DNA from 2 places in the Yersinia sp. KBS0713 genome. Region 1 is predicted to be linked to the other one. Evidence: predicted binding sites of a transcription regulator. Region 1 holds the regulator's gene; the other holds the start of a gene.

Region 1 (11,202 bases):
ACATAATGACAAACAGCGTACCGACATAGAACACCAGAATACGCCACGGCACGGAGTTAATAGCTTTCGGAATGGAGCTTTTCGGGTTCTCAGCTTCACCTGCAGTAATACCAATAATCTCAATACCACCGTAAGCAAACATCACCAGCTGCAATGATAGGATCATGCCAACAAAACCATTACTAAAGAAGCCGCCGTTGGTCCATAAATTATGGATACCGGTTGGCTGCCCACCATTGCCAATACCCCAAATGATGATACCGATACCGGCCAAGATCATGATAATAATGGTGGCAACTTTGAAGAATGAAAACCAAAACTCCAGCTCGCCAAAGACCTTAACGCTCATCATATTGACCGCGCCAATGATCAGAACCACACTTAGCACCCATACCCAGTGATCTACCTGCGGGAACCAGACCCCCATATAGATACCAAAAGCGGTCACATCGGCAATCGCCACAATCAGAATCTCAAAACAGTAGGTCCAGCCGGTGATATAGCCGGCCATCGGCCCCAGATAATCTTGTGCATAGCGCGAGAACGAGCTGGCCTGCGGGTTATTCACTGACATTTCGCCCAAGGCGCGCATGATGATAAATGCCACCACGCCACCAATCAGGTATGCCAATAATACGCTTGGCCCCGCCATTCTTATTGCATCAGCCGAACCATAGAATAAGCCTGTACCTATTGCTGACCCCAATGCCATAAAGCGGATATGGCGTGTCGTTAGGCCGCGTTTTAGCTTATTTTTGACTGGTAATTCCATGAATAAAGTCCCGTCTTTTTTCAGCAAAAAGCCACGGGGGTGAGCCGTGGCTAAAAAAATTCTATCGCTGTGCAGTTATTGCTTGGCAGCAACTTCCTGACGACAGCAGAGGCGATCGTACAACCCTACGACAACGAATACCAGCAGCGAAGGTGATAACCATGCCAGACCCTGTGCCGCCAGCGGCAGATGCTGCGTCCATTCGGGCAAGAAGTGCGCAAAGGTGGAAGCTTTCACCGCATCAAGGATACCGAACAGTAAGCTGACCAACATGACCGGAGCGACGATGCGTGAGGCGTGATGCCACCAGCGTAGAGTGAAGCTCATCAGTACCAGCACGATACATGGCGGATAAATTGCCGTCAGAACCGGAATAGAGATCTGAATCAGATGGCTCAACCCCAGATTCGACACCATCATCGAGAAGATACCGAGAATAAACACCAGTGCCCGGTAAGATAACGGCAAGTATTGAGCAAAGAATTCAGCACAGGCGCAGGTCAGGCCCACGGCTGTAACCATACAGGCGATGAATATCAATGCAGCCAGGAATACGCTTCCCAACCCACCAAAGGTGTGCTGCACATAAGCATGTAACACCACCGCTCCATTTTGGGCATCCGGCACCAAAGCGCCACTGCTAGAACCCAGCTTAAACAAGCTCAGGTAGACCAACGTCAAACCGACACCGGCAATCAATCCAGCCCAGATGGTATAGCGCGTCAGCAGCTGTGAGGAAACCACACCACGTGAACGGGCTGCATTGACGATAACGATACCAAAGACCAAGGCCCCCAAGGTATCCATGGTCAAATAGCCATTAACAAAACCGGAGGAGAACGGAACTTGCTGATAGGCATCCGTGGCGGGAATCAATGGGCCTGCGGGCCAAATCAGTGCAGCAATACCTAGAATAGCCAGCGCTAAAATCTTCAGTGGCGCTAGAATATGCCCGACCGTATCCAGTAAGCGGCCCGGATATAGCGAAATTCCGATAACTAGCGCGAAATAAACCACGCTATAGATAAACAGTGGCAATGGGCCATCTCCAGTCAAAGGGGCAATACCCACTTCGAACGAGACGGTTGCAGTACGGGGGGTAGCAAACAGTGGGCCGACCGCCAGATAGCAAACAGTTGCCAGTACCAGACCGGCACCGCGGCCAATCGGGGTACTCAGAGCATCAATACCACCACCGACACGCGCCAGCGCGATAACTGTAATTACCGGTAACCCAACCGCGGTAATCAGAAAGCCGAGTGCTGCCATCCAAACATGTTCACCCGATTGTAAACCTACCATCGGCGGGAAGATGATATTGCCGGCCCCGACGAATAGAGCAAAGGTCATAAAACCTAATGCCATAATATCTTTAGACGATAAACGATGACTCATAGTGATGTGCGTTGCCTAGTTAAAATGATCAAAAGAAAAAGTCCTAAGCTGTGGCCTTCCCTACGTGATCGAAACAATACAAAGCTCTGATAAACGCAAACTCCGGCGGTTAATAAGCAATCTATTTCGTCAGTATGCAGTATTTTTGAAGTTATTTGCAGGTGGAATAGGCTAACAACGGCGGTAAGTAGACAGTTTATAGCGGGGAAAGGCAAGTGAGGATCATAAAAGCAGAGTCATCATCCAGATAATTTCACCAAACCAGTTAATCGTGCCAGATTTAGAGAAATATGCACCACAAGATTTGTATCATTTATATCCAATAGTTAACAATTTATGGTCACTCTTACCCTGCTCCCTCTACTCATCGGTTGAAAATATCACCGGTTACCCGAGAGTTTTATTCGCAGGAAACAGCGCCCGATGGTATGGGCGAAAAGTGATATTGAAAGCAGACTAGCCAGCAAAGCCCAATGCTTTTCGGGTATGAGTCAATACATCAGGAGGTAGAGGCAGATAGCCATCATGGGTAGCTTGTTTTTGCCCTTCTGGCGATAAAACTCGTTCAAGGAGTGCCGCAGTCAGCGGTTCCAACGGCTGGCCCGGTGCCTTATTGATATAAATATAGAGATAGCGCGACAAGGGATAGCGACCATCTTTAACATTTTCAGGTGTCGGCAAGACAAAATCCTGCCCAGTAGTCGCCAGAGCCAATGGCTTAACGCCACTGTTACGAAAACCAATACTGGCATAGCCAATGCCATTTAATGACCCCGCCACTGCTTGCACCACGGAGGCTGAACCAGGCAACTCATTGACATTATTCATAAAGTCACCATCACACAGCACTCGATGCTTAAAGTAGCCATAGGTTCCTGAGGCTGAATTTCGGCTATACCGCTGCAAAGCGCGATTCGCCCAGTCACCTGTTAACCCCAATTCACCAAAGCGCTGAATCGGGCGAGGTGCTCCGCAGCGGCGATTTTGCGAGAAAATGGCATCAAGCTGAGATAAAGTCAGTTTATTCAGTGGGTTGTCCTGATGAACAAAAACCACCAATGCATCGACGGCCACTGGGACCGCCAGCGGCGGATAGCCATAACGCTGGATAAATGCGCTAACTTCACCAGCTTTCATTGGCCGACTCATAGGACCGAGCTGAGCGGCCCCAGCTGCCAACGCGGCAGGCGCAGTGGACGATCCTGCGGCCTGTATCTGCAAATTAACACCGGGATAGTGCTGATTGAAATCATCAGCCCACAAGGAGATCAAGTTGGCTAAGGTATCAGAACCGACACTGGAAAGATTACCTGACAAGGTATCAGCTGTTGAAACGGGCAGTGATGAGTGCCCGGCCGTCATCGGTGATAGCTCCACCTGTTGCGCAAGAACACCACAGCTAACCCCTAGCATGGCAGTGAACAGCGCCCATTTCCCCCATCTCATCAGCTTAGTATCCATGCAGTGTTAGGATTTGACTGCATTTTCGGCTAAAACTGCGGGAACAATCAACCGGTTCGGCAAGGTAAATATAAATCGCGTGCCCAGACCAATTTCACTCATCACCTCTAAACGTGCATCGTGGTGGCTCAATGCATGCTTCACAATCGCCAGCCCCAGCCCACTACCGCCCGTTTGCCGTGAGCGCGCTTTATCCACCCGATAGAAACGCTCGGTCAGCCGTGGCACATGTTCCGGGCCAATTCCCGGCCCATTGTCGCTGACCTGAAAGTGTGCGCCTTGTGGCGTTTGCTGCCAACACACCTCAATTTTGGTGCCCTCAGGGGTGTGATTAACCGCGTTATAGACCAGATTCGAGACAGCACTGCGCAGTTGATCTTCGTTGCCAAACACCTTTAACTGCTCATTCACCCGAAAAGTGATCTCGTGACGGCCATTACTCAATGCCTGTACCTCATGCTGCAATACTTTTAGCATCAACGGAATATCCACTCGCTCATTCATATCCACATTAGGTGCAGCTTCAATACGTGATAGCGTCAATAGCTGTTTAACCAGCCCATCCATGCGCTTGGTCTGCTCCTGCATCGTCCCGAGTGCTTTGTCCCGCAATGGCCCGGCTAACTCCTGGTCATGCATCATTTCCAAATAGCCCTGCAATACTGTCAGGGGGGTGCGCAGTTCATGGCTGACATTCGCAAAGAAGTTACGCCTCGCCCCTTCCAACTGACGCATTTGGGTCACATCACGGGCGACCATCAGTAATTGCCCTTCTGAATAAGGCATCACGCGAAACTCAACGTAATAGCCATTATTCAATTGCAGGGTCAGTGGGCGGGAAAAGAGTTGCTGTTGCAGATATTGGCTGAACTCTGGATAGCGCAATAAGTTAAGAATATGCTGACCATTATCCTCCGGCCAACGAAACCCAAGCAGTTGCTGAGCCAGGCCGTTACACCAGAAGATATTGCCATCAATGGTGGTGATAACCACCGCATCCGGCAGTGATTCGGCACCACTACGAAAGCGCTTGATGAGTAGTGCCAACTCGCGCCGACGCCGACGATTTCTCAGTTGCATCTGGTATAAGCCGTAAAATAGCGGCTCCCAGCTCCAACGGCCAGCAGGCGGGGTCATGCTGCGGTCTAACCACAGCCAGTGAGATAACTTAAGTTGGTTATAGAAGTTCCAGACTAGCGCCGCGAGCACGGATATCAGCAATAACCAAGGGAGATACCCGATAAAAGCACCCAGCAGTAATGCCGGCAAACAAAAAAGGGCCAGCTCTAAAGCCAGCGTTTTCCACGATAAACGTTCTAACACAACGAATTCTCCGGCACTGAAAACTCAGTAGCGCGTTGAGAAACGGTATCCAGTTCCCCGGACAGTTTGTACCATGCGGTCATGACCATCAACTTCAAGCGCCTTGCGTAGTCGACGAATATGCACGTCAACCGTCCGATCTTCTACATAAACGTTAGTGCCCCAGACATAATTAAGCAACTGCTCACGACTGTAAACACGCTCAGGATGGGTCATAAAGAAGTGCAGTAGTTTAAACTCGGTCGGCCCCATATCCAGAGCTTGCTCGTTAGCCATCACCCGATGTGAGGAGGGGTCAAGGCTTAGCCCTTGCATTTCAATCACTTCCTCCACCGCCATTGGCGATATCCGCCGCATAACCGCCTTGATGCGCGCCACCAGCTCTTTCGGCGAAAAAGGCTTGGTAATATAGTCATCAGCACCCACTTCCAAACCGCGGACTCTATCTTCTTCTTCGCCACGGGCTGTCAACATCATCACCGGAATATCTCTGGTCAATGCTTCGCGCTTCATATGTTTAATAAATTGGATACCCGAGCCACCCGGCAGCATCCAGTCCAGCAGCACTAAATCAGGGAAAGGCTCCGACAAACGAGTGACTGCGCTGTCATAATCTTCGGCTTCTAATGGTTGGTAACCATTCTGTTCCAACACAAAGCACACCATCTCACGGATTGGCGCTTCATCTTCCACCACCAGTATGCGTCTTGCCATCATCAACCCTGCCAGTAAGTTAGTGGTCACTATTTGATTTCGGGAGCCATTATGCGTCAGTTTTGTGACATTTTTATGAAAAACATCGCGCTTCTACCCGCAATAAGCATAGTGATAAATTTTACAGTAATTGCAAAATGCAGCAGCCAAGTTTGCGAGACGTCTCGGAGATTTACTTCAAGCGACTGTTTTAGCCGCGACATCCTGCGGTCAGCGTTTATAATCAGCGCCACTCTCTTTGACTGATAACCTGCCGTGCGGGAGATTTATGCGCATTATCCATACCTCTGATTGGCATTTAGGCCAACACTTCTTCACCAAAAGCCGGGCTGCCGAACACCAGGCATTTCTGCACTGGCTCATTAGGCAGATTGAAGAAAATCAGGTAGATGCGCTGATTGTCGCTGGTGATATCTTTGATACCGGCTCCCCACCTAGTTATGCCCGCGAGCTCTATAACCGCTTCGTGGTGGAGCTACAGCCCACGGGCTGCCAGTTGGTTGTTCTAGGGGGGAATCACGATTCAGTCTCGACACTGAATGAATCACGTGACTTGCTTTCCTATTTGAATACCACGGTGATCTCTTGTGCCAGTCGCAATCTCGAACAACAAATTATTACGCTGAAAAACCATCAGCAACAACCTGCGGCCTTACTCTGTGCAATTCCCTTCTTACGACCACGGGACTTGGTGAGCAGTCAAGCCGGCGAATCTGGCGAGCAAAAACAGCTGGCACTGCAAGAAGCCATTGCTGCCCACTATCAGGCGTTATATCAGCGGGCCATTGAACTGCGCACCGAACTGGGTTTGCCGCTACCTATTATTGCCACCGGGCATCTCACCACCATGGGTGTCACCACCTCAGACTCGGTTCGTGATATCTACATCGGCACACTGGATGCGTTCCCCGCTCAAGCATTTCCACCAGCAGATTACATTGCGTTGGGCCATATTCACCGGGCTCAGCAAGTGGCTAAAACCGAGCATATCCGTTACAGCGGCTCCCCCATTGCCCTGAGTTTTGATGAATTGAGCAAAGAGAAAAGTGTCTATCTGGTGGAGTTTGCCCAACAGACCCTGGCATCAGTGACCCCGCTATTCATACCGCAATTTCAGCCGATGCAGCTCATTAAAGGGGATTTGCAGCAAATAGAGCAGCAGTTGGCTAAATTTGTTGATCATCAGGGCTTACCGGTCTGGCTGGATATCGAAGTTGCCACCAAAGACTATCTCACTGATATTCAACGGCGGATTCAGGCCCTGACCGCAGATCTACCCGTTGAGGTCGTGCTATTACGTCGCAGTAAAGAGCAGCGTAACAACAGCATTGAGCGGCAAGAGAAAGAGACACTCAATGAGTTGAGTGTCGCCGATGTATTTGAACGTAGGCTCGCACAGGAGGCAGATTTAGCCGAACCACGCCAGCAGCGGATGCGCCAAATGTTCAGTCAGGTGGTGGAAGAGATCACGCAAGGTAAAGATGCCGCAGAGGAGCAACCGATATGAGAATTTTAAGCCTGCGGCTAAAAAACATTAACTCTCTGCAAGGGGAGTGGAAGATAGATTTCACTGCTGAGCCGTTTGCCAGCAACGGCTTATTCGCCATCACCGGCCCCACCGGGGCGGGGAAAACCACACTATTAGATGCGATTTGCCTTGCGCTGTACCACCAAACACCGCGCCTGAATGTCACGCCCAGCCAAAATGAGCTAATGACACGCCATACCGCAGAATCACTGGCCGAAGTTGAATTTGAGGTGAAAGACACCCGCTATCGCGCATTTTGGAGTCAACGTCGCGCAAAAAACAGCCCCGAAGGGAATCTGCAAGCGCCTAAAGTTGAACTGGCGTTATGTGAAAGCGGCAAGATTCTGGCCGATAAAGTGCGTGATAAACTCGATAGGGTTGCTGAGATAACCGGCCTGGATTTTGGCCGCTTTACCAAATCTATGATGCTGTCACAGGGGCAATTTGCCGCATTTCTCAATGCCGACGCCAATGACCGCGCGGAGCTATTGGAAGAGCTAACGGGCACCGACATCTATGGGCGTCTATCAGAGCATGTATTCGAACAGCATAAGCAGGCCAAAACCGATCTGGATACCTTGCACCAACGGGCAACCGGTATTGAACTGCTAAATGAAGAACAACGATCAACCCTATCGCAGCAGATAGATTTGCTCGATCAACAAGAGAGACAGCTCACCGCAGATCAGTTAGTCAATCAACACCAAATAACCTGGCTAACCCATTGGCAACAGCAGCAAAAGAGCGCCTTGGAATATCAGCAGCAACAAAAACTGATTGAGCAAACTCTCCAGCAAGCTCAGCCGGAGCTGCAACGGCTAGCCAGAAGTGAGCCCGCTGAAAAGTTGCGCCCCTTGCTGCGGGAACGCTCACGTAGCCAACAAGATTTGCAACAAATACAACTACGTATCACCACACTGACTCAACAACAGCAGCAACTTCAGACGCAACTGACACCACTGGCTCAAGCATTAGAGCAAGCCAATTTGGCTCGCCAACAGCAGGCAGCAAAGTTGCATGAGCAAGAAGCAGTGATCGAACAAAAAGTCGTCCCGCTGGATAACACTATTGCACAGCAGCGGCACACCTTGGCGCAACTTGCTACGCAATTGCAGCAGCTACAGGGTAAGCAACAACAAGAGAGACAGCAGCTTGAGCTCAATGAGCAGCAGCAACTAAAAAACCATCAGCGCCTACAACAATTGGCGGAATATGCACACCTGCATACCCACCATCAACACTGGGAGAAAAACCTCCCTTTATGGCGTGAACAGTTCCGCCAACGGCAAATACTGCAACAACAGTCAATTGAAAGTAAACAGCAGCTACAGCAACAGGTCACATTGCTGAACACGTTACAGCAACAAATCAACACGCTGAATGAGCAAGACAAGCAACAACAAGCAGTATTGATACAAGCCAGTTCGCAGACGGGTAGCATCCAGCAGCAATTATCAGTGCTTGAGCAACAACAACCTTCAGCACAACTACGCCAACAATGGGGCGAACTCCAGCAACAACGAACCACACGGCAACAATTAGCGGCATTATCGCCTTTGGCGCAACAAGTTCAGTCACTAATCGATAAACAACAGCAGCAACTCGCTAGCCAGCAGCAACAGTTAAAACTGCTTGAACAGCAGTTGGCAGAAAAACGTCAGTTATATAAACAGCAAAAACAGCATCTGACAGATCTGGAAAGCTTGTGGGAGCGCGAAAAACAGATCGCCGGATTAGAGGCGGAAAGGGCCAAACTACAATCTGGAGAAGCCTGCCCACTATGTGGGGCGCTAGATCATCCCGCCGTTACTGCGTATCAGGCGGTAAAACCCTCAGAAACGGCTAAACGCGTTGAAGAACTTCGCCTTCAAGTCGAGCAACTCTTCACCGCCGGAACCGAATTGCGCACTCAGGTAGAAAGTGTGCAGCAACAACAGCAGCGTGTGGAGCAAGAGTTACAGCACCATCGCCAACAACTGGCTGAATATCAACAGCGCTGGCAAACATTGGCACAACCATTGGCACTGACTTTTGCCTTGAATGAGCCTGCAGCTTTAGTGACCTGGCTAGAACAGCAGGAACAGTTAGAGCAAAAATGCCAGCTAAAACTGGCCGAGCATGAGCGTTTAAATCAACAATATCAGCAAGCTAAGGATGTTCTGGCTCAAGCTGAACAGCAGCAGCAAAAACATCTGCAACAGTTGGCATTAATCACGCAGCGTCAACATGATACCCAGCAATCTCACCAGAAGTTATTAGCACAGCATCAGCGCCAGCAGGATGAGTTAGCACTGATGCATCAGTGCTTGCATAATGCGCTGGCTGAATTATCGCTCTCAATACCTGAAGCTGACCAGCAATCGAGTTGGCTGGTACTGCGGGAAGAGGAGAGCCAACGCTGGCAGCAGTATCAACAAGAGCAACAACAACGGGTGCTGGAGCAAAAAGCACTGGAGACGCGGATTGAAGATGAGCGCCGCCATTTACAAGCAGGCGTAGATCAATTAACTGAGCTGACTCAGCAGCATCAACAAACTGAGGCCCTGCTACAACAATATCAGCAGCAGCGCGATGCCCTGTTTGGCAACCGCACTGTTAGCGAAGCGCGCCAGTTGTTACGCCTACAGCAGCAGCAGGTGGATCTGGCACAGCAAAACGCAGCGGAAGCTCTACAACTAACGCAATCCCAGCTCAACCGGTTATCCGGTGAGTTGGCGGGATTAGAGCAGCAATATCAACATAATCAGCAGCGTGCGGCGGCAGCTCAAGCTGAGTTACAGCAGGCGTTGGAGATAAGCGCGTTCGAAGATGAAGCGGCCCTGACGGCCGCGTTGCTGAGCGAAGAAGAGAGACAACGTCTGCAGCAATTGCAACAGCAATTGAGTGAGCGGCAACAACAAATCCATATTCGCCAGCAGCAAATCAACGAAGCGCTGGAACAACATTTGCAACAGTGCCCGTCGGGCGTCGATCAGATGTCTGAATTGGCGATATTGCAGCAACAGTCGGATCAACTCTCGGCACAGCTAAAAGCCAACACACTACGCCAAGGTGAGCTGCGCAATCAGCTAGACAGTGACGCTGCTCGTCGTAATAACCAACATGCCCTGTTTGAACAAATTGAACGTAGCCAGCAGCAATATGATGACTGGAGCTATCTCAATCACTTAATTGGCTCCAAAGAGGGTGATAAATTCCGCAAATTTGCCCAAGGGCTGACACTCGATCATCTGGTCTATTTGGCAAATAACCAACTCAGCCGCTTACATGGCCGCTATCTGTTGCAGCGCAAAACCAGTGATGCACTGGAGTTACAAGTGGTGGATACATGGCAAGCTGATGCCATACGCGATACTCGCACACTATCTGGAGGCGAAAGTTTTCTGGTTAGTCTGGCGCTGGCACTGGCACTGTCGGATCTGGTCAGTCATAAAACCAGCATTGACTCACTATTTCTCGATGAAGGCTTCGGCACGCTGGATGCAGAGACGCTGGATACCGCACTGGATGCACTTGATAGCCTGAATGCATCAGGTAAAACCATCGGGATCATCAGCCACATTGAGGCCATGAAAGAGAGGATTCCGGTGCAAATAAAAGTGAAGAAAGTCAACGGACTGGGTGTAAGCCGTCTAGATAATATTTTCCGGGTTAATCAAACTGAGCAGACCCCCAATGACTGACTCAGGCCGTCATTTGGATAAGCAAGCGAGCAAATCCCGATGAGCTTACTCAGGTAAGTGATTCGGGTGAGTGAGTGCCGCGCTAGCGTCAAGGGCGAAGGGCGTGCCCAAAGCCATTGGCGTTAGCGCCAGGCAGCAAGCGAGCAAGTCCCGATGAGCTTACTCAAGTAAGTGATTCGGGTGAGTGAGTGCCGCTAACACCGCGGTAGCGTCAAGGGCGAAGGGCAGTTGGCCATAACCAAGCAGCGCCACGCACCCCACTCGAATCACCATGCACCGCCTTACGAATTGGGGTTTCACACTCACCACCAAAGACCCATGGGCTG
Region 2 (11,202 bases), 1.9 Mb from region 1:
GCAATGCATGAGCACAGATAGTGCAAAAAACTTGAGTCTTAATGTGAGGGATCATTAATATGAGAAATACAAAAGAGATGAGTCAGTTCAGAAATGGGAGCATTGATTTTAACGAAAAACAGGAATGACAATTGCCACTCCTGTTTTCTTATCACTAATATGTATCAGTTGCTTATATCAATATAACAACTGTTGGCCGATATCATTAATTTTACTTTTTAGGGCCACGAATACGTAAAGTCAAACCTTTCAGGAAATAACGTAAAACCTGATCACCGCAAGGGCGGAAGTTTTTGCTGCCCTCTTTACGGAACAAGGCATTCAGCTCAGGTTTTGACACTGGGAATTCAACCGCGTTGAACACATCGTGCATATCGGTATCTTTCAACTCAAATGCTACACGCAGTTTTTTTAGCACAATATTGTTAGTAATGACGGGTTCTACCGCAGGTGCTGGGAACTTGTCATCTTTACCGCGACGAAAGAAGATCAGGCCATTAAGGAAATGTGCCATCACCAGATCAGGGCAATCCTGATAACCAGCTTCATCTTCTTTTTTAAGGAAATTAACGACATCCGCATTGTTCACGTCAAAATCAGCCAGCTTAATGATTTCTGTTATCTTGGTATCATTTACGTTAAGCATGTAGCGAACACTACGGAGCACATCGTTGTTCATCATATTACTGCCCTATTCCTATTATTTAGATTAGACGTGGCGAATATCGCAAGAAAAAAACATTTCTTTAACGTCTAGCGGGCAGTATTGTATAGATCAACGTTGATTTTCTCAATGTAAATCTGATTAATGGTCATAGCTCAAAATAGATAATAGACGGCTGTTAACACTATTATTTATAGGGAATGACTAATATTATATTAAGATGAGCATTAAAATATCAATGAAACATATTACTTAACTATCATCTTAACCTTTTATTATTATGTAATCTCAGACACTAGCCTTAATACCATTGACAGGCTGATAAAGCGAGATATAATCACCAATGATATATTTTCTGCGTAGGATGGCAGATATCTTATCCATGATCATGACAATAACCACCATGATTAATGTAATAAACATCACGACATCCCAGTTCCATAACCGCATATTCTCAGCATAAACCAAGCCAATACCCCCCGCCCCCACAAAACCTAAGACCGCTGCCGAACGGGTATTAGATTCAATTTGATAAAGACTTAACGCCAGAAATGTTGGAAAGGACTGAGTAAATATGCCAAAACGATGTTTTTGTAGTGCATTCGCTCCCATAGCCGTCAGGCCACGATTGGGCGATTTATCCACAGCTTCATGCCCTTCAGCATAGAGTTTACCCAGTAATCCCATATCTTGCATGATAATCGCCAGCACCCCAGCCAGTGGCCCCATGCCCACGGCACGGACAAAAATCAACCCCCAAATGGCCATATCAATGCCCCGGAAGATATCTAAAAAGCGGCGAATCATAAAGGAAATAATACGCAAACCCGGTGTCGACATGACATTCCGCGCAGCCAAAAATGATAAGGGCAAAGCGATCAATGTCGCCGTGAGTGTCCCGGCAAAAACAATAGCTAAGGTGATAAATATCTGACTGAAATAATATTTAAATGGCCAGTTAATAAAATCATGCCAAACAAACATTCGTAAAAAATAGCGGCTTATTTGCTGACTTCCATGAGTCAATGTCTGCCAAGGAATACCAAAAACCTTGAAGAAAAAAATGTAATACAAAAAGATCCCCACAGCAATAGCTGCAACCAGTCTAACATAACGTTTTTGCTGTAAAAAAAGCTGCGGATGTTGCTGTTTGAGCGCTGATATCTGCTCCGTTGTCAGCTGATAAGTCAACATTATGATGCTCCTTCTACCACTCGCTTACGTAATTTACCGGATGTGTAATCCAACAATGAAACCACAATGATAATTAGCAATAGCGTCATGCTCACTTGGTCATAACGATCCAGTTTTATCGAGGTCATCAGCTCTTGTCCTATTCCTCCAGCCCCCACCAAACCTAAAATTGTTGATTGGCGGAAGTTGATCTCCAGACGCATAAAACTATAAGAGAGGAAAATTGGTTTTACCTGTGGCCAGAGAGCAAAACGCATTCGTTGCAATTTACCAGCACCACAAGCTGCCAAGCCGCGAACAGGTTTATCTGATGCTGTTTCCAGCGACTCATAAAATAGCTTGGTCAGGCTGCCAATGGTGTGCAATGCAAGTGCTAGAAAACCAGGGATCGCGCCAATACCAAAGGCCATTACAAACATCACCGCCCAAGCTAATTCAGGCATGGTACGCAAAAATGCAACAAAAGTTCGAATAAATAAGCGCAACCAAGGTGGGCTTTGCGTATTATTCGCGGCTAAAAAGGCGAGGATAGTGGCAACTATTACGGATAAAATAGTTGATGCCACCGCCAATTGTAGTGTTTCCCAAATCAGCGGTAACTGAATAGGAAGCCGATAGCCCCAATAAGCAAAAGAGCCTTCTGTACGACCGTCCGCAAATAAACTTTGCCAATGGAGTACGGGTATGGTCTCAGCCAAATAATCAAAGAAATTTGGAATGGAAATAAAAACAGTATGCAAATTAAACTCAGCAATACTTCCCGCGCCAAGATAGATAATTGCCAATGTTAATGACCAAATCAACGTTTCACGTTTCTGTTTACCGCGTATCTGCTGATAGTAGTGGTTAAAGTCTGTATTCAAAATTAGCTACCACCTAAGAGCAATAACCCCAGCTAAGCCAGAGCTATACCCTACTGACTTGAGCTGACAGGAGATTAGCGGCACACACTCACCCGACTCGCTTACATATATAAGTGAGTCGGGATTTATCTGTTTGCTGCCTACAACTCCAAGTCCCTTGGGGATATATTATTTATCCGCCGGATCGGCTTAACGATCGCCTTTGGTTAATTCACGCTTCATATCAATGATATTTTGATACTCGCTAAGTGATGTTTCACCAATATGTTGTTTACCGCCCATCGCTTTAATGAAGCAACCGTGATCTTCTTTGTCCAATTTTTTAACCGCTGCAACTAATTGCGCTTTAAATTCAGCTGGCAATGCACTGCGAACTAAAATCGGGCCATTAGGAATCAATGGAGATTGCCAGATGATGCGGATCTGTTTCATTAAATCAGGGTGGTCCATGCGGATCATGCGAGTAAATGCTCCGCTGGTATAACCGGTATTATAATCACCGATCATTGAGGCCCAAGTCACCGCTCCGGCAAACTGACCATTAATAACCCCGAGAATATCTTGCTCATGACCACCAGAAAAAGTCACACTAGAGAAGAAATCGTTATATTTATTATCTGCCGTCCCACCAAATTTCTGCTTAAAACTTTGGTTAGGGATCAGGAAACCTGACGTTGAATCAGGATCAGCAAAACCAAATGCTTTGCCTTTCAAGTCTTCAATTTTCTGATAAGGGCTATCTGCTTTTACCACGACAACTGAATGATAGCCGCGCGATTTATCTGTATCATCGATTGCAATGCCAACAATATCAACAGCTTTAGGATCTTTAATATAAACAGAGGCAAAAGATGAGGGGGACATACTTAATACCAGGTCAATCTTCCCACCCAATAGACCTTGGATAACACCAGAATAATCAGATGCATTATGCAAATTCGTTTTTACATTTAATTCTTTATCCAAGAACTCTTTGACGCACATGTTATCGCCAATTTGCTGTGTCGCATTCTGCCCGCCAAGAATACCCAGATTAATCTCTTTCGGTGCATCCGCTGCTGTAGCATTAAATACCATCATGCTTGCCAATAATGAGGTAAGACAAAATATTTTTTTCATTAAAATAACCTATTATGATAAAGGGATAAGTAGGGATTAATGCAAAAGATCAGTTGATTCATCGCTATAAATATCTTGAATAATGGTGTCATTCAGTAGCGCCGGAGGCCCGTCAAAAACAACTCTTCCATGTGCTATACCAATAACGCGGGTACAATAGTCCTTAACTAAATCAACAGAGTGCAAATTCACGACCACTGCAATATCGTTTTCACTTATTTTCTGTAATGTATTCATAATACGTGTTGTGTTCTTTGGGTCCAAAGAAGCAACGGGTTCGTCGGCCAATAATATTTTGGGGTTCTGCATCATGGCGCGACAAATAGCAACTCGCTGCATTTGGCCACCAGAGAGATTCTCGGCACGCTGCAGGGCATGGGGCAACATATTAAGCCATTGTAATAACTCGATTGCTCTGGCTCGATCTTGCTCAGCGAATATTTTGAAGAATGATTTTAGTGTTGAGGTATAGCTGAGGCGGCCTAATAAGACATTAGTAATAACATCAAGACGGGGGACCAGACAAAAGTCCTGAAAAATCATACCGCATTTGGCACGCCATTTGCGCATCTGCTTTGCTGTGAGTGCTGCAATATTTTGCATATCGCCATTGTCATGATAATTAATAATTTCACCAGCACTGCTAGGGATCGTGCCATTTAACACATGCAGCAATGTGGATTTACCGGCACCTGAACGGCCAATAATTGCGACAAATTCACCAGCATGAAGTTCGAAATTAATATCATCTAAAACGCGATGCTGTGATTTGTATGCTTTAACTAATCCTTTAACGGCAAGTACCTTCTTACGCGGTTCTTGCACCGTAGCCGGATAATCAGCCACAGTGAATTTACGCAATGCCTGGCCCATATCATGTCTCTCAGATTGCCTGTAGTCATGAGCCATTAACGTATATTTTTATTGCATATCGATGATAGTTTTATGAGAGAAAGGTGACAAAAAAATAGCCACCTTTCATATCTTTTTAAGCGCATAGATTGTAGTGAGTAATGATTATTTTATGTCATTATCACAAATCTCTTTGGCGGGGCTAACTTCTTAACTTTCGGTAGACAAATAGCACGACCAACGAACCGATAACTGCAACCACAAAGCTACCAAGGTTAAATCCATCAACTCGCCCCATACCAAAGAAGGTGCTGATATAGCCCCCGACCAAAGCCCCGACCACACCGAGAATGATGGTCATAATAAAGCCACCGCCATCCTCCCCGGGCATAATCCATTTAGCCAAAATACCGGCAATAAGACCAAAAATAATCCAAGATAGTATGCCCATAAGCACCTCCATAAAATTAATTTTCGCTGACAGCTAATTTAGCGACTCTGTAAATAATCCGTCGTTCACGTCTTGCTTTTGGCCTTAAGCATAAGATCTCAAACAAACATGACAAACTCACTATTACAAGCTTAAACAGCTATCATCATTATTAAGTTAAGACCCGAATAACAAAATCTGCAAATCAGATCAGCAATGTTCAGCACAAATCAAATAACTGGCTGACGCGGTATGACAATCTGGTTAACACCCTGTTGTTGTAACTTTTTCAACAAATCAATCCCCCCATTTGGCATGCTATGAGCGAACTCCCTTTCACTAGTAAAGATGGGGCTGGCCCAATATATATTGACCGGGTCGCCTTGTTGTTGGGGCAATGTAAGATTGTCTGCATCAGCATATAACTCTGACGATAAAATGTAGCCTTCGTAGCCCTGAGGCGCAACTGACGACTCCAATGTATGCCCCTCCCCTAGCCAAGTTATTTTGCTCCAGGGAACATGAGAGAACCCAGCCAAAGCGCTGGCCATATGAATAGCATTGTCCTCATCCACATATTGCCCATCTATCGCTATTGCCATCTCCAAACGCCGATATTTAGCGGCATCATCATTGAATAATATTTCAACCCACGGCTGAGGGCGAATACTGACCCCCAATGTCAGAAAATAATATATTCCCTCTTTTTCGTGCTGAGAAATGGCCATTGGCGGCCACTTGCCTTGGTCGATGGCATAATATTTCAACGATGGACCAAAGTGTTGTTCATAGCATTGAATATATTCAGCCTGTAATGCGGGCCACGGATTTCCCTCTTCCTGCTGCCAACTCCGCCAAAATTGACGGGTATTTTGTGCGTTGGCATATTGAGTATTGGTTGAAGCTGAGCCAAGGGGTAATGTCAGGGGATTATCTTTAATACAGCTGGCAGAATAACAAATGGAGTGATCGATATATAAGCTCCAGCCAGGAATAATCGCCAGTAATTGGCCCTGATACCATAATGCCGCACCATCATCACTTTCAGACCAGACTATCGTAATAAATTGTGGATCAAGTTCTGCCTCACCGGCTACATTACGGCAAAACTCGGCCGCTAATCGCGGGGCTAAGCCTTGTTCAAGGGCAGCATTATCAGCAGATTGGGGGGCGGCAACCAAATTTCTTACCCAACAAGCACGAACTGGGAAGCGCTCTTCAAATGCCTCCTGCGGATAGATATAGAAATACACGACCCGTTGGTCCTGCTGCACCACGGCGACTAATGTCTGGTTTTCATTACTGACTTCGGCCAGCACTTCAGATTCTTTCATATCGCCTCAACTGTTTCGGCAAAGGATTTCAGGCGAAACACACTGCATGCCTGCCGTAAAGTAAGTCTATTAGCGGGATACTGATAATCTCATGCTAATAACTTTATACTGATAATGTAAACATGCTGGTAGTCACAACATGAGGTGGTAAACACTTACTGATAGTGTAAAACGCTCTTGCCCTTTAAATCATCAGCAAAAGTCTCAAAAACACGTTGGATACGATTAATATCTAAACCCTTTTTATAATAATTGATTCAGTATCTTCCTAAGTCATCCTGCGGGCAGGATAGTTCACTATCGAGATATTTATCATCAATAGTTGATAGTCTACAACCTGATTTCACGCTAAAATAAAAGTATTATTTTGCACGAAATTGAAGGTTAACATGGCATATATACCGAAGAACTATACCCGTCTGGAGAGTGGCTATCGGGAGAAAGCACTAAAGATTTTCCCATGGGTTTGTGGCAAATGTTCTCGAGAGTTTGTTTATTCCAATCTGCGAGAATTGACGGTTCACCATATTGACCATGATCACAGTAATAATCCCGAAGATGGCAGTAATTGGGAGATGTTATGCCTTTTTTGCCATGATCATGAACACTCTAAATACACTGAAGCGGATCAATATGGTTCAACCGTGATAGCAGGCGATGACGCCCAGAATGATCAGGGAGTTGCAACCCATAATCCATTCGCAAACCTAAAATCATTGATGAAAAAATAAGCCTGCTTGGTCGCGGAATTTATGGCGACCAATATTGCTTAATTGTCATTGAGTGATTAAAAACCCAATAATTGCCGGTATGAACGATGCTCCTGCTGTTCTGGCAATAATCCTAGCTTGTCGGCTAAATGTCGGCATTCAGTCTCCAGACTATTAAGCGCGGCTGCATCATCAGTCATGATGGCAATTTCAGCAAAATCGCCAAGCCCTACCAAGTGATCCAGCGTAACGTGAAACCTCCCAATAAAATAGATACTACGTTGTTTTTCCAGTGTAAATGCCGGCTGATACCCTAAAGTGCCCAACATGCTTTTCACTTTATCGATATCTTCAATATTGCTGGCTTCACAGCGCTCTATTCCTGGCCCTTTGACTATCCATAACCGAATGCCAGATGGGTTCATCTCCCGTAAAACCATACTGATCTGGTTCGCCGCTAAATCACCACCGTTAGCTTCCAGATAGATATCTTTTTCATGATTATTGAGGGTAAATGGTGTTGCTTGATATATTTTCAACTGCTCATGTAATTGGCCAATATTCGATATATGAAACTTTAACTCAACTTCATATTTACCAACAAAATGCTCACTCATGGGTACCTTACTGATCCGTGTAATAATGAAGTCCGATCCTATACCTCATCATGCAATAATCAAAATTATTATCAAAAGACCGGGAGGATCTAACAAGCCCATATTTATTGAATCACTATCTAATTTAATCATTAATGTTAGTAATATTTAAGCTGCGATTACTGCATGGTTAAAAGCAGTTTAAGCACTAAGAACGTGAGACTGATCACAAATAAAACGATTTATCGAGAAAGCCTCTCCTACCTCATGTTTACTTTATGACACTAATATATCTATTTCATATTAATCTGCGCGCGGGTGTAATGCCCGGTGATATAAAAAATCGATGTCACTACAGGAAATCGCACCAATGAATCACTTCAATGATGAAAAAACGCAAACCTTGCTGAATCAATTACAGCAGATTGTGGGTGCACGTTATTTGCTCACCAGCGAACGGCAAACCGAGCGATATCGTAAGGGGTTCCGATCAGGAGTAGGAGCGGCTCTCGCAGTGGTATTCCCTTCAACGTTATGGCAGCAATGGCAGTTACTACAACTCTGTGTGGCTGCCGATACCATTGTTATCATGCAGGCAGCGAATACCGGATTGACTGAAGGCTCCACACCCAGCGGCAATGATTATGACAGACCGATTGTTATACTAAATACTTTACGCCTCAATCAAATTCAATTATTGAATAATGGGAAGCAAGTCATTGGTTTCCCTGGTAGTACTCTGAATCAGTTGGAAAAGCTGCTGAAACCTTATGACCGTGAACCACACTCAGTGATTGGCTCCTCTTGTATTGGTGCTTCCGTAGTTGGCGGTATTTGTAATAACTCAGGTGGCTCTTTAGTTCAACGAGGGCCGGCATACACTGAAATGGCACTATATGCACAAATTGATGCGCAAGGTGAATTACAGTTAATTAATCACTTAGGAATAAATCTAGGTAATACACCAGAAGAAATTCTGCAACGTCTGGAACGCGGTAAATACCGAGCCAGTGATATTAGCCAAGGCGCACAACAAACCTCAGACCACGAATATGCCACTCGAGTGCGAGATATTGATGCACCGACCCCTTCCCGCTTTAATGCCGATCCCAGACGATTATTTGAAGCTTCTGGATGTGCCGGTAAATTAGCGGTATTTGCAGTACGGCTGGATACCTTCCCAAGTGAAAAGCAGCAGCAAGTCTTTTATATCGGCACTAATCAAACTCAGGTATTAACTGAATTACGCCGTGCTATTTTACGTGACTTCAAGCAGTTACCGGTAGCGGGTGAATATATGCATCGCGATATTTTTGATATTGCCGAAGTGTACGGCAAAGACACTTTTGTGATGATCAATAGTATGGGTACCAATAACATCCCCCGCTTCTTTACCTTAAAAGGAAAAATTGATGCCCGCCTGAGTAAAGTTCCTTTTCTAATCAACCACTTAACTGATCGGATAATGCAGGGCTTCAGCCAGATACTGCCTAATCATTTACCTAAGCGCCTTAAGATGTATCGCAATAAATATGAGCATCATCTGATGCTTAAAATGTCAGGTAGCGGTATCGAGGAAGCACAGCAATTCTTAAAAAACTTTTTTGCCACTGCTGAGGGTAACTTTATCACCTGCACCGCTGAGGAGGGTAAAAAGGCCTTTTTGCACCGCTTTGCCGCGGCAGGTGCGGCGGTGCGCTATCACGCCGTTCACGCCGACAAAGTGGAAGATATTCTGGCGCTGGATATTGCCTTACAACGCAATGAAGAGCAGTGGTTTGAGACACTTCCACCAGAAATAGATCAATGTCTGGTCGCCAAGCTCTATTATGGTCATTTCTTGTGTCATGTTTTCCATCAGGATTATATTGTGAAGAAAGGCGTCGATACCCAAGCATTAAAGCAAAAGATGCTGGCACTATTGAGTGACAAAGGTGCGGAATACCCAGCTGAGCATAATGTCGGGCATCTTTATATAGCAAAACCCGCATTAAAGGATTTTTATCAGCAGATAGATCCAACCAATAGCTTTAATCCGGGGATCGGCAAAACTTCAAAATTAAAACAGTGGCAAGAAAAATGACGGCACTGAGGGTGATACCCATCTATCGTATTGAATACCGGCCACATTGAATAAAGTGTTATATCAGTGCCTGACATATATTGTCGTCAATCAGACTAAAGCTATAGGCGGAGTTTACAGCCCTAGCTGCAAACTCCGCCATTCAATTCCGTTGTGATGCTTATTCTGAGACCTGAGCTAAACGTGCCTGGCTATCTTTTTGTTGGCGGTAACTTTTCGCCGCACCTGGAATCGGCGCAGCTTTGCCAGTTTCCATCCAGCTACGCAGGCGGTTTGCATCAGCAAAATGGGTATATTTACCAAAAGCATCTAACACGACGAGTGCAACAGGACGACTGCCAATGACGGTACGCATCGCCAAACAGTGCCCAGCCTGATTAGTAAAACCTGTTTTTGTTAGCTGAATATTCCATTTATCATTATAAACCAAATGGTTAGTGTTACGGAAAGGCAGTGTGTAATTTGGCTCACGGAAAGTGGCCATTTTCTCTGTCGTGGTGCTCAACTGCCCAATCAGCGGATACTGTTTGGTCGCTATCAATAGTTTTGTCAGGTCACGTGCTGTGGATACATTATCAATCGATAGGCCCGTGGGTTCGGTATAATGGGTTTTCGTCATTCCCAAAGATTTAGCTTTCACATTCATTGCGTTAACAAATGCATTATAACCGCCTGGGTAGTGATGAGCTAAGCTGGCCGCAGCACGATTTTCTGACGACATCAACGCCAACAGCAGCATATCCTTGCGACTAATTTCGCTGTTTACACGTACTCGCGAAAATACCCCTTTCATCTCTTTAGTTTGATGAACATCGACCGAAATAATTTCATCAAGCGGTAATTTAGCATCCAATACCACCATTGCTGTCATCAGTTTGGTGATTGACGCGATCGGTACGACCTCATCTGGATTATTAGCATAAATGACTTTATTGGTTTGTAGGTCAACCACCATTGCACTCCCGGACGCCAGCTCCAGGGGGGCTTTCCCTTTAGTTTCAGTCGTTCCACCACTGGCGACGGCTAAAGGAGCAGCACTGATACCAGTCGATAAAAGCAAAATACTTAATAGTGCAGAACGGATTTTCACATGCATGTTCATCAGCTTAAATAGGTTATTGGGAGTGGTTGTGGTTGAGCTAGCGCATTATAAATTACAGTAATGCCCTTCGCATCACACATTCTTCAAATGATTGTTACAAAGATTAAAGCTGACTAATCACTGCCCAAAGGTAAACATTTCTCAGTGATAACGGGGTATGCCGTGATTGAAAGGTCTATTTTGAACGATAGTGGTTGTTTATAAGACAATCAAGACCCGCTAGGGATATCAATTTAAGTAGATTATATGGCGGTG

What was found. Region 1 encodes PhoB, which activates phosphate uptake and scavenging genes when phosphate is short. Its sites were predicted from a motif close to CTGTCATAAAACTGNCNNAT; they were not measured.
Positions count from the first base shown of each region.
Region 2: the regulator PhoB is predicted to act here: its motif matches at 4,773-4,792, upstream of phnC (phosphonate ABC transporter ATP-binding protein).

Region 1 covers NZ_CP042173.1:3,396,235-3,407,436, forward strand. Annotated here, with positions in the region: gene proY (proline-specific permease ProY) at 1-772, opposite strand, end outside; gene brnQ (branched-chain amino acid transport system II carrier protein) at 848-2,167, opposite strand; gene FFE93_RS16315 (PstS family phosphate ABC transporter substrate-binding protein) at 2,624-3,613, opposite strand; gene phoR (phosphate regulon sensor histidine kinase PhoR) at 3,635-4,951, opposite strand; gene phoB (phosphate response regulator transcription factor PhoB) at 4,976-5,665, opposite strand; gene sbcD (exonuclease subunit SbcD) at 5,934-7,172, shown strand; gene FFE93_RS16335 (AAA family ATPase) at 7,169-10,876, shown strand; gene mak (fructokinase) at 11,088-11,202, opposite strand, start outside.
Region 2 covers NZ_CP042173.1:1,503,904-1,515,105, reverse strand. Annotated here, with positions in the region: gene FFE93_RS07080 (DUF1456 family protein) at 212-682, opposite strand; gene phnE (phosphonate ABC transporter, permease protein PhnE) at 953-1,858, opposite strand; gene phnE (phosphonate ABC transporter, permease protein PhnE) at 1,858-2,721, opposite strand; gene phnD (phosphonate ABC transporter substrate-binding protein) at 2,911-3,840, opposite strand; gene phnC (phosphonate ABC transporter ATP-binding protein) at 3,877-4,713, opposite strand; gene FFE93_RS07055 (GlsB/YeaQ/YmgE family stress response membrane protein) at 4,895-5,143, opposite strand; gene FFE93_RS07050 (suppressor of fused domain protein) at 5,353-6,456, opposite strand; gene yajD (HNH nuclease YajD) at 6,846-7,187, shown strand; gene FFE93_RS07040 (class IV adenylate cyclase) at 7,244-7,783, opposite strand; gene dld (D-lactate dehydrogenase) at 8,133-9,845, shown strand; gene pbpG (D-alanyl-D-alanine endopeptidase) at 10,006-10,941, opposite strand.